DNA from 3 places in the Streptomyces sp. UC4497 genome. Region 3 is predicted to be linked to each of the others. Evidence: riboswitches for the same ligand, from Rfam matches in the RefSeq annotation. Region 3 holds a riboswitch; each other region holds the start of a gene.
The links. Region 3 has a riboswitch for cyclic di-AMP ahead of ACYSUO_RS29215 (M23 family metallopeptidase). Riboswitches for the same ligand answer to the same signal wherever they lie in the genome.

Region 1 (3,268 bases), on a different contig from region 3:
CGTTCGCCGCGCTGAGGATCGTCTGCGTGGAGCGGTAGTTCTGCTCCAGCATGATCGTCTTCGCGTTGGGGTAGTCGTCCTCGAAGTCGAGGATGTTGCGGATCGTGGCGCCGCGGAAGGCGTAGATCGACTGGTCCGCGTCACCCACGACGCACAGCTCGCCCGGGTCCGCGTCCTCGCCCTCGGTGGGGCCGACCAGCTCGCGCACCAGCGCGTACTGCGCGTGGTTCGTGTCCTGGTACTCGTCGACGAGGACATGGCGGAAGCGGCGGCGGTAGTGCTCGGCGACGTCCGGGAACGCGCGCAGCATGTTCACCGTCGTCATGATCAGGTCGTCGAAGTCCAGCGCGTTCGCCTCGCGCAGGCGGGCCTGGTACATCGCGTAGGCCTGGGCGAGGGTCTTCTCGAAGCCGTCGGCCGCGGTCGCCGCGAAGTCCTCCTCGTCGATCAGCTCGTTCTTGAGGTTGCTGATCTTGGCGCTGAAGGACTTCGGCGGGAACTTCTTCGGGTCCAGGTCGAGGTCGCGGCAGACGAGCGCCATGAGCCGCTTGCTGTCGGCGGCGTCGTAGATCGAGAAGGAGGACGTGAAGCCCAGCTTCTTGCTCTCCCGGCGCAGTATGCGGACGCAGGCGCTGTGGAAGGTCGAGACCCACATCGCGTTCGCGCGCGGGCCCACCAGGTCCTCGACGCGCTCCTTCATCTCGCCCGCGGCCTTGTTCGTGAACGTGATCGCGAGGATCTGGCCGGGGTGCACTCCGCGCTCGGCGAGCAGGTACGCGATGCGGTGCGTGAGGACGCGGGTCTTGCCGGATCCGGCGCCCGCGACGATGAGCAGCGGGGTCCCGCCGTGCACGACGGCCGCCTGCTGGTTCTCGTTCAGCCCCTCCAGGAGGGTGGCCGCGCTCAGGACGGGGCGCGGGGCGCCGTCCCGGTAGTGCGTGTCCCTGTCTTCGGGCGCGCCGAGCTGCCCGCCGAACAGGTCGTCCGGCATCGGCTCCGGGGCCCCGTCGTCGTACTCGGGGTCCGGGGGCGGGGGCGGGGGCTCCTCCGCACCGTTCTTCTGGAGGCCGGTCAGGAAGCTGTCGTCAAAGAGGCTGCTCATCGCTCTACGAGTCTAGGCCGCCCCACTGACAACCCGTGGCTGCCTTCAAAACTCCGAGGAACTCCCAGGAACTCCACCGAGCCCCAGGGCCCGCCGTGGGGCAGATCACGAAAATGTATCGGGCATATCGAACATCAACCTTCACAGCAGCCACACGAGTTGGCTACGGTGCAGCCGGGCAGCCCGTCCCCCCGCCCGCGGATGTCGCGGCGAACGGGCAGCCCCCGCTGAGTTCCGTACGCCGTGAGGCAGGGAACCGGGGACCCAACCGACCTTGGGGTGAATCGGCCGACGGCCCAGCAGGACAGGGCAGCCGACCGTAGGGCAGCCTTCCGCGTACGACGCCCGAACCCGACAGCTAACCCGGTAGGCGGAGGACGGAAGGAGTCGCCTGCCTTGGCGTCGCACCGCAAGCCCCGCAGCCGTTCCCGGATGACCGGCGGCCTTCGCACGACCCCCGCGGTCGGCATCACCACCGCCGCCCTCACCTCCGTGGCCCTGCTCTCGCAGACGGCACAGGCCGCACCCGAGCAGCCGTCGTCCAAGCCGCGCCTCGAAGAGGTCCAGCAGAAGGTCGACACCCTGTACCGGCAGGCCGAGGTCGCCACCCAGAAGTACAACGGGGCGAAGGAGCGGACCGACTCCAAGAAGCAGCAGGTCGACAAGCTCCTCGACGAGGTCGCCCAGCGCACCGACGAGATGAACACGGCCCGCCAGAAGCTCGGCAGGTACGCCGCCGAGCAGTACCGCTCGGGCGCGATCAGCGACACCGCGACCATGTTCCTCGCGGACGACCCGGAGGACTACTTCTCGCAGCGCCAGCTGATGAACCGGCTCACGGACGAGCAGAAGAAGTCGGTCGACGACTACCAGGCGCAGGCGCGCGAGACCGCGAAGAAGCGCACCGAGGCGCAGTCGAGCCTCCAGGACCTCAGCGAGTCGCAGACCGAGCTGAGGTCGACGAAGGAGACCGTCCAGACGAAGCTCTCCGACGCGCGCAAGCTGCTGGCCGAGCTGACCGCCAAGGAGAAGGCGCGGCTCGCGGCGATCCAGAAGGCCAAGGAGGAGGCGGCCCGCAAGAAGGCCGCCGAGCTGGCCGCCCAGCAGAAGGCCGCGGAGGCGAAGCGGAAGGCGGCCGAGGAGGCCGCGCAGAAGGAGCAGGAGTCGTCCGGCTCCACGGGCTCGGGCTCCTCGGGCTCCTCCGGCTCCGGTTCCTCCTCCTCGGACGCCTCGTACGCCACGAAGGCCGCGCAGGCGCTCGCGTTCGCCAAGGCGCAGGAGGGCAAGCCGTACGTGTGGGGCGCCACGGGCCCGGACTCGTACGACTGCTCGGGCCTGACGCAGGCCGCGTGGAAGTCCGCGGGGATCTCGCTGCCGCGGACGACCTGGGACCAGGTCGAGGTCGGCAAGACGGTGCCGCTCTCCGACATCCAACCCGGTGACCTGGTGTTCTTCTACGACGACATCAGCCACGTGGGCCTCTACATGGGCGACGGCATGATGGTCCACGCGCCGAAGCCGGGCGCGGTCGTGCGCGAGGAGTCGATCTACTACGACGGCACGTCGTCGATCCACAGCGTGGTGCGGCCGGCCTGACCCCACGCAGAAGGGCCCGGCAGGTGTCGTACCTGCCGGGCCCTTCTGTACGTCCTGGGACGCGGTCGCTCAGGTCCAGAGCACCGCGATGAAGATGTTGACGACGGTGAGCGCGCCGACCGTGATGAAGAGGCCCTTCTCCGCCTTCTCCTCGTCCCGCTTCACGTAGACGATGCCGAGGATCACGATCAGGAGCGCGAGCTTCACGCCGATCTTGATGTTGTTCACGGTGCTGCCGTCGGCCTGGTTGAGGCCGACAAGGGCGACGCCGGTCACCAGCATGGTCAGGGCGCCGTGCAGCATCGCCTTGTTGAAGCGGGCCGCGCCCTCCTTCATCGCCGACATCTGCGTGAGGAAGCCGCCGAGCAGCGAGGCGATGCCGATGATGTGCAGGCCGACGAAGAGGTGGATGAGTACGTCCATGGTTCGGAGCCTAACCGGACGCCCATGGCCCACTACGGGCACCCCTTTGCCACTCTGTTATCACTCTCCGCCACCATCCGTAACAAACAGACCAGTTGCGAACAATCCGGCACCAACCCGTTACGCAGAGGTTTAGCGTCCTTCCTC
Region 2 (3,268 bases), on a different contig from region 3:
TGCTCTCGTCGTCGCCGCCGGAGTCACCGGCAGCGCCATCGCGATCCCGCTGTTCGCCGCGAGCGGCGCGAGCGCCGCGACCACGCAGGCGTGGGACAAGCTCGCCGAGTGCGAGAGCGGCGGGCAGTGGAGCCTGGACGCCGGTAACGGCTACTACGGCGGTCTCCAGTTCACGCAGGAGAGATGGGAGGAGTACGGGGGGCTCGAGTACGCCCCGCGTGCCGACCAGGCCAGCCGCTCGCAGCAGATATCCGTCGCCGAGAAGGTCCTCGACGACAAGGGTGTGAGCGCCTGGCCGATGTGCTCGCTCACCGCCGACCTCACCAAGGACGACGACTCGGCGGACGTCGACCCGGGCGTGTCCGCGTCGCCGCAGCCGTCCGAGTCCTCCGCGTCGTCCGACACCGATGCCGACAGCAAGTCGGACGACGGTGACGACAAGAGCGCCGACGAGGACGCCGACAAGACCGGCTCCCCGGACGCGACGGATGCGACCGAATCGGCTGATTCGGGAGACAAGGGTCACGATGAGGCCGAGGGCTCCGACGCGTCGGACGGCCCGTCGGCCGACGAATCGGGCGATACCTCCGGTAACAAGGCCGAGGACTCCTCGACCCCTTCAAGTGACAAGTCCCACGCGCCTTCTGACGACACCGCCTCCGAGGCGGCCCCGCCGTCCGCCTCGCCCTCCGGCGAGACGCAGGACGACGCCACGTCCGGCCGTCACCGCGGCGATCGCGCCGCCGAGGACGGCTCCGACTCCCGTGCGGGAGAGGGGCGTCACGCCTCGCGCGACGAAAGGCGCGACGGTGACACGTACAAGGTGCACGCCGGCGACAACCTCTGGGACATCGCGAAGGCCCAGGACGTGCACGGCGGATGGGACGCGCTCTACGAGCGGAACAAGGAGACGGTCGGTACCGACCCAGACCTCATCCTTCCTGGTCAGAGCCTCGATCTTGGGGACGGATCGGACAAAAAGTAGCGGGAGTTCGAGGCGGTTGAAGGGGCTTTGTCCGATCTTGATCGAGTGAGACATGGGTCTCAAAGCCCCTGATCGACTTTGAAATCGGACGGATCGACCGCTTACGTTCGTGACCGCTCGCTTCAGCGGGCCCCGATGGACGTCACGCCGAATCCTGCCAACGTCCGTACGGGAACAGTCGACGCGTATGCGCCGTAGGCAGGAGCGGGGGACCCAGGTAAGTGCCCTTCCGGGAGACCGGACGGGCTTGGGGTTAAGCAGCGCACAAGGATGCGTCTGCCGGGCACTCACTGGCCCGAACCCGACAGCTCACCTCGCAGGCGTCGGTGAGGGGATATCTCCATGCTGTTTTCCGGCAAGAACAAGCACCGCCGCCCGTCCAAGGCCGTCCGCGTCGCCACGCTCGGCGGTGTCGCCGCTGCCGCCGTCGCCGTGCCGCTGATGGGTGCGACCTCCGCCTCCGCCGCGACCACGTCCGAGTGGGACCAGGTCGCGCAGTGCGAGTCCGGTGGCAACTGGTCCACCAACACCGGCAACGGTTTCTACGGCGGCCTCCAGTTCTCGTCCTCCACGTGGTCCGCCTACGGCGGCGACCAGTACGCCTCCACCGCCGACCAGGCCTCCAAGGCCCAGCAGATAGCCGTCGGCGAGAAGGTCCTCGCCTCCCAGGGCGCGGGCGCCTGGCCGAACTGCGGCTCGGGCCTGTCCTCCACCCCGAACGAGGGTGGCGCGGACGACTCGTCCTCGCAGCAGCAGGCTCCGCAGCAGGAGACCCAGCAGCGTGCCGACCGCTCCGAGCAGCGTCAGCAGCCGCAGCAGGAGGCCCCGAAGCAGGAGGCCCCCAAGCAGGCGGCTCCGAAGCAGGACACCGTCACCACCCCGACCGGCAACAAGGTCGAGAAGGGCGACGGCGAGTACAAGGTCAAGTCCGGTGACACCCTCAGCAAGATCGCCGAGGCGCACGACACGACCTGGCAGCAGCTGTTCGAGAAGAACAAGGACATCGTCAAGGACGCCAACCTGATCTACCCGGGTCAGCAGCTGCACCTCAGCTAAGGCATCCGGTCCGCACAGGACCACCGGTCCGTACAGGACCACCGGTCCGTACAGGACCACCCCAGGCCCTCCCAGGCCATCAGGTACGGGCTCGGCATCGGCGGACGCCGAGCCCCGCCGCACCCCGTCCCCACGGGCCGCTCACTTCGGCGACCTCCGTCCCGGCACAGCCGGGACGGAGGTCGCTGTTTTTGTTCAGTTAAGGAACATTTCGCTATCGGCGTTGTCCACGAGGCGGGCGTTCGGATGGCCGATGCCCGCGAGCCGGTTACGCTCAGGGGTGCGGGACCACGTACCAAGCAGCCGCCCGCATAGCCTGCGTCACATCCAAGAAGGAGATGCTCGTGCCGTCCATCGACGTCGTCGTAGCCCGGGAAATCCTGGACTCCCGAGGCAACCCCACGGTCGAGGTCGAGGTCGGCCTCGACGACGGGAGCACCGGCCGTGCCGCCGTCCCGTCGGGTGCCTCCACCGGTGCCTTCGAGGCCATCGAACTCCGTGACGGTGACCCCAACCGTTACCTCGGCAAGGGTGTCGAGAAGGCCGTCCTCGCCGTCATCGAGCAGATCGGCCCGGAGCTCGTCGGTTACGACGCCACCGAGCAGCGCCTGATCGACCAGGCGATGTTCGACCTGGACGCGACCGACAACAAGGGCTCGCTCGGCGCCAACGCGATCCTCGGCGTCTCGCTCGCCGTGGCCCACGCCGCCTCCGAGGCCTCCGACCTGCCGCTGTTCCGCTACCTCGGTGGTCCGAACGCGCACCTGCTGCCCGTCCCGATGATGAACATCCTGAACGGTGGGTCGCACGCCGACTCCAACGTCGACATCCAGGAGTTCATGATCGCCCCGATCGGCGCGGAGTCCTTCTCCGAGGCCCTTCGCTGGGGCGCCGAGGTCTACCACACGCTGAAGAAGGTCCTGAAGAGCAAGGGCCTGGCCACCGGCCTCGGCGACGAGGGCGGCTTCGCTCCGAACCTGGGCTCGAACCGTGAGGCCCTCGACCTGATCCTCGAGGCCATCAAGGAAGCCGGCTACGTTCCCGGCCAGCAGATCGCCCTCGCGCTCGACGTCGCCGCCTCCGAGTTCTACAAGGACGGCAAGTACCAGTTCGAGGGCAAGGAGCGCTCCGCCGCCGAGATGACGGAGTACTACGAGGAGCTCGTCTCCGCGTACCCGCTCGTCTCCATCGAGGACCCGCTGTACGAGGACGACTGGGCCGGCTGGA
Region 3 (3,268 bases):
ACGGCCTACGACGACGGGCGCGCCAGGTCGGCCGTCGTGTCGCGGGCCCGTATGCAGGAGTGGGTGGATGAGGCGCTCGCCCGCGAACTGGGGCTCGAGCGCGCGGAGTTGACCGGGGCGGGGCGCTGACGGGCGGCCGTCAGCGCCACCGCGCCGCAGAGGTTCAACGCGTCAGGACGCCGCCTCCAGGTGCGCCTTCACCGCGTGCGGGTCCACGAAGCCCTTCGCCTGCACCCGGTCGCCGGAGGACTCGCCGCGCAGCCGGCGCCCGATCCACGGCACCAGGAACTCGCGCGCCCAGTGGATGTCGTCGCGCCGCACCTCGAACGTGCCGCGCGGCGGCAGCAGCGGCCACGCCTGCTCGGGGTCGGCCGGCACGTCGATGCCCAGCGCCTGACCGGCGCGCAGCGCCACCCGCGTGTGCCCCTCGGGCGACAGGTGGAGACGGTCGTCGTCCCAGGCCCTGCGGTCCTGGATGGACTTCAGGGACCACAGGTCGAGCATCAGGCAGCCGTGCCGGTCGGCGATCGCCCGCACGTGCATGTTGTACGTGGCGATCTTGCCGCGCAGGTGCTTGAGCACGGCCACGTCACGGGTGTCGAAGCCGGTGGCCACCATGACGGTGCCGGCCGCCTCGGTGAGCTGGACCACGGCCTTCTCGAAGCGTTCGGCCACGTCGTCCGGGTCGGTGCCGGGGCGGATGATGTCGTTGCCGCCGGCGACCAGGGTCACCAGGTCGGGCGCGAGCTCGACCGCCTTCGGGACCTGGTCCGCGACGATCTGGTCGAGGAGCTTGCCGCGCACGGCCAGGTTCGCGTACTTGAAGGTGTCCTCGGGGACACGGTCGTCCAGGAGGACGGCGAGCCGGTCGGCCCAACCCGCGAACTTTCCGTCGGGCCCGGGGTCACCGACTCCTTCGGTGAAGCTGTCGCCCACGGCCGCGTAGGACCGGATCGTGCCGTTGAGTGTCTCCGTGAGTGCTCTCGATTCGTTTGCCACGACCACACATCTTTCACCCTCGACTGTGACCTACGCGACCGTAGCCAGGGGTTGACGCGTGGTGAGATAACCCACTCGCCACCTGGGGAATAAGCGCGGGAACGCACTTCGGCGCCCGGGGGACAGCCCCGGGCGCCGAAGTGAGCGAGCGGTCGCGACCGCTACGAGTCGTCTCAGGCGTTCACACCGTGCTCGCTCAGGTACGCGATCGGGTCGATGTCCGAGCCGTAGTCCGCGGTCGTGCGGACCTCGAAGTGCAGGTGCGGTCCGGTGACGTTGCCCGTCGCGCCGGACTTGGCGATCTCCTGGCCGGCCGTCACGGTGTCGCCCTGGGCGACGCCGATCGAGGACAGGTGGCCGTACTGGGAGAAGTGGCCGTCGGCGTGCTCGATGACGACCTCGTTGCCGTACGCGCCGCCCGAGCCGGTCGAGACGACGGTGCCGTCGGCGATCGACTTCACGGAGGTGCCGGTCGGCACCGAGTAGTCGGCGCCGGTGTGGCTGCCGCTGGACCACATGGAGCCCGAGTTGCCGTAGCCCGTGCCCTGGGCGCCGTCGACCGGCGCCGCGTAGTCGCCGGAGGCGGTGGTCTTGGCGCTCGTCTCCGTGGCGGTGGCCGCGCCCTCGGAGCCGGATTCACTGTCGGCCGCGCCGCCGAGGTCGAGCTCGACGCCGATCTTGAGGTGGTCCGCGTCGGGGCCGACGGCGTCCTTGTTGTCCTCGTAGAGCTTCTTCCAGCCGCCGTCGACGTCCTGCGCCTTGGCGATCTTCGAGAGCGTGTCACCGGCCTTGACGGTGTACGTCGTGGCGTCGGCGGCGGGGCCGGACGTCGCGGCCTGCGCGCCGGTGGCGCCCATCAGCGGCAGCGCGATGGCGGCTCCGCCGGCGGAGGCGACGGCGGCGACACGGGCGATGCGGCGGGAGGTCGAAAGGCGGTGCTTTCCCTTTGCGGGCATGCTGAATTTCCTCTCCGTCGCCTACGAGGTGAGCTGTCGGGTTCGGGCTGGAGATGCCCGGCCGCGCCCGGGGTACGGGCACGGCTTCACCCCAAGCCGCTTCGGGAAATCCCCTACGCGGCGTCTTGCGTGTGGGTCCCCCGCTCCTGCCGTGACGGGTAGTCGAAAGGAATCCGGGCGGCGGCAGGACTAGGCGTTCCGACCGGATTGATTGGTGACCGTAGGCGAACGGCAATGGCGACGACAAACCCCGAATTCATCTGCGGGGGCAATTCCTTGGGATTCTGAGGCTTCCCTGTGTAACCCTCCGTCGACATTCCTCGCTTTACCAACGCCATACCTTCGGGGATTACTGGGGCGCCATTCCCGGCCGTCCGCCACACAGCGTCACGAACATGAAGCCGGTCACGCACACGCCCACAAGCCCCTTCGATTCATGCACAGTTGGCACGAATCGGGGCGAATCAGACAGATGGTTGCCTGTGGAACCGATGTCGTATCGTCAGGAGCGCGCCCGCCGGCGACCCAACGCCGGTGCACCGATTGGGAGGAGCCCCTGTGACGCAGCACGCACCGTCCACCGAGCCCGAGCTGACCGGAGTGCGCAACTTCCGAGATGTGGGCGGCCTGCCCACCGTGGACGGCCGGCGCGTGCGCCAGGGCGTACTGTTCCGCAGCGGTCACCTCGCCCACGCCACGGCAGAGGACTCGGCCTTCCTCTCCTCCCTCGGCCTGCACACGGTCTTCGACTTCCGCAACTCCGCGGACCAGAAGCTGGAGGGCGCGGACGTCGAACTGCCCGGCGTGCGCAATCTGAACCTGCCGCTCAACGACCCGGCCGACGGCGCCGAATTCTGGACCATGGTCCGCGACGGCAACATCGACCAGCTGCGCCAGATCCTCGACGAGGGCCGCGCGGCGAACCGGCTCGTCGAGTCCTACCGCACCATGATCAAGGAGCGCACCGCCGAGCACAGCCGCGTGCTGCACTCCCTCGCCGAGGACAGCCTCCCCGCGCTGATGCACTGCGCGGCGGGCAAGGACCGCGCGGGCCTGTCGATCGCGGTGACGCTGCTCGCGGTGGGCGTGGAGCGCGACGCCATCGAGGCGGACTACCTCAAGTCCAACGAGAAGCACCGCCGCTACAACGTGCGCCGCACCGCCACCGCGAAGGACGCCTACTCCCCCGAGATCATGGAGCTGCTCAGCCCGCTCTTCGACGCCCGCATCGAGTACCTCAACGCGGGCCTCGAGACGATCGACGAACTGTGGGGCAGCACGGACCGCTACCTCGAAGAGGGCCTGAAGCTCAC

Region 1: it holds a riboswitch for cyclic di-AMP, as region 3 does, so the genes downstream of both, ACYSUO_RS17945 (C40 family peptidase) here and ACYSUO_RS29215 (M23 family metallopeptidase) in region 3, are expected to answer to the same signal.
Region 2: it holds a riboswitch for cyclic di-AMP, as region 3 does, so the genes downstream of both, ACYSUO_RS24265 (transglycosylase family protein) here and ACYSUO_RS29215 (M23 family metallopeptidase) in region 3, are expected to answer to the same signal.

Annotation. Positions count from the first base shown of each region.
Region 1 is NZ_JBTYHB010000011.1:161,563-164,830, reverse strand. It holds gene pcrA (DNA helicase PcrA) at 1-1,102, opposite strand, end outside; cyclic di-AMP (ydaO/yuaA leader) riboswitch at 1,332-1,490, shown strand; gene ACYSUO_RS17945 (C40 family peptidase) at 1,499-2,698, shown strand; gene ACYSUO_RS17940 (hypothetical protein) at 2,768-3,121, opposite strand.
Region 2 is NZ_JBTYHB010000018.1:55,210-58,477, forward strand. It holds gene ACYSUO_RS24260 (transglycosylase family protein) at 1-985, shown strand, start outside; cyclic di-AMP (ydaO/yuaA leader) riboswitch at 1,166-1,323, shown strand; gene ACYSUO_RS24265 (transglycosylase family protein) at 1,328-2,041, shown strand; gene eno (phosphopyruvate hydratase) at 2,386-3,268, shown strand, end outside.
Region 3 is NZ_JBTYHB010000026.1:19,718-22,985, forward strand. It holds gene ACYSUO_RS29205 (TetR/AcrR family transcriptional regulator) at 1-129, shown strand, start outside; gene ACYSUO_RS29210 (SGNH/GDSL hydrolase family protein) at 172-954, opposite strand; gene ACYSUO_RS29215 (M23 family metallopeptidase) at 1,173-1,955, opposite strand; cyclic di-AMP (ydaO/yuaA leader) riboswitch at 1,959-2,130, opposite strand; gene ACYSUO_RS29220 (tyrosine-protein phosphatase) at 2,514-3,268, shown strand, end outside.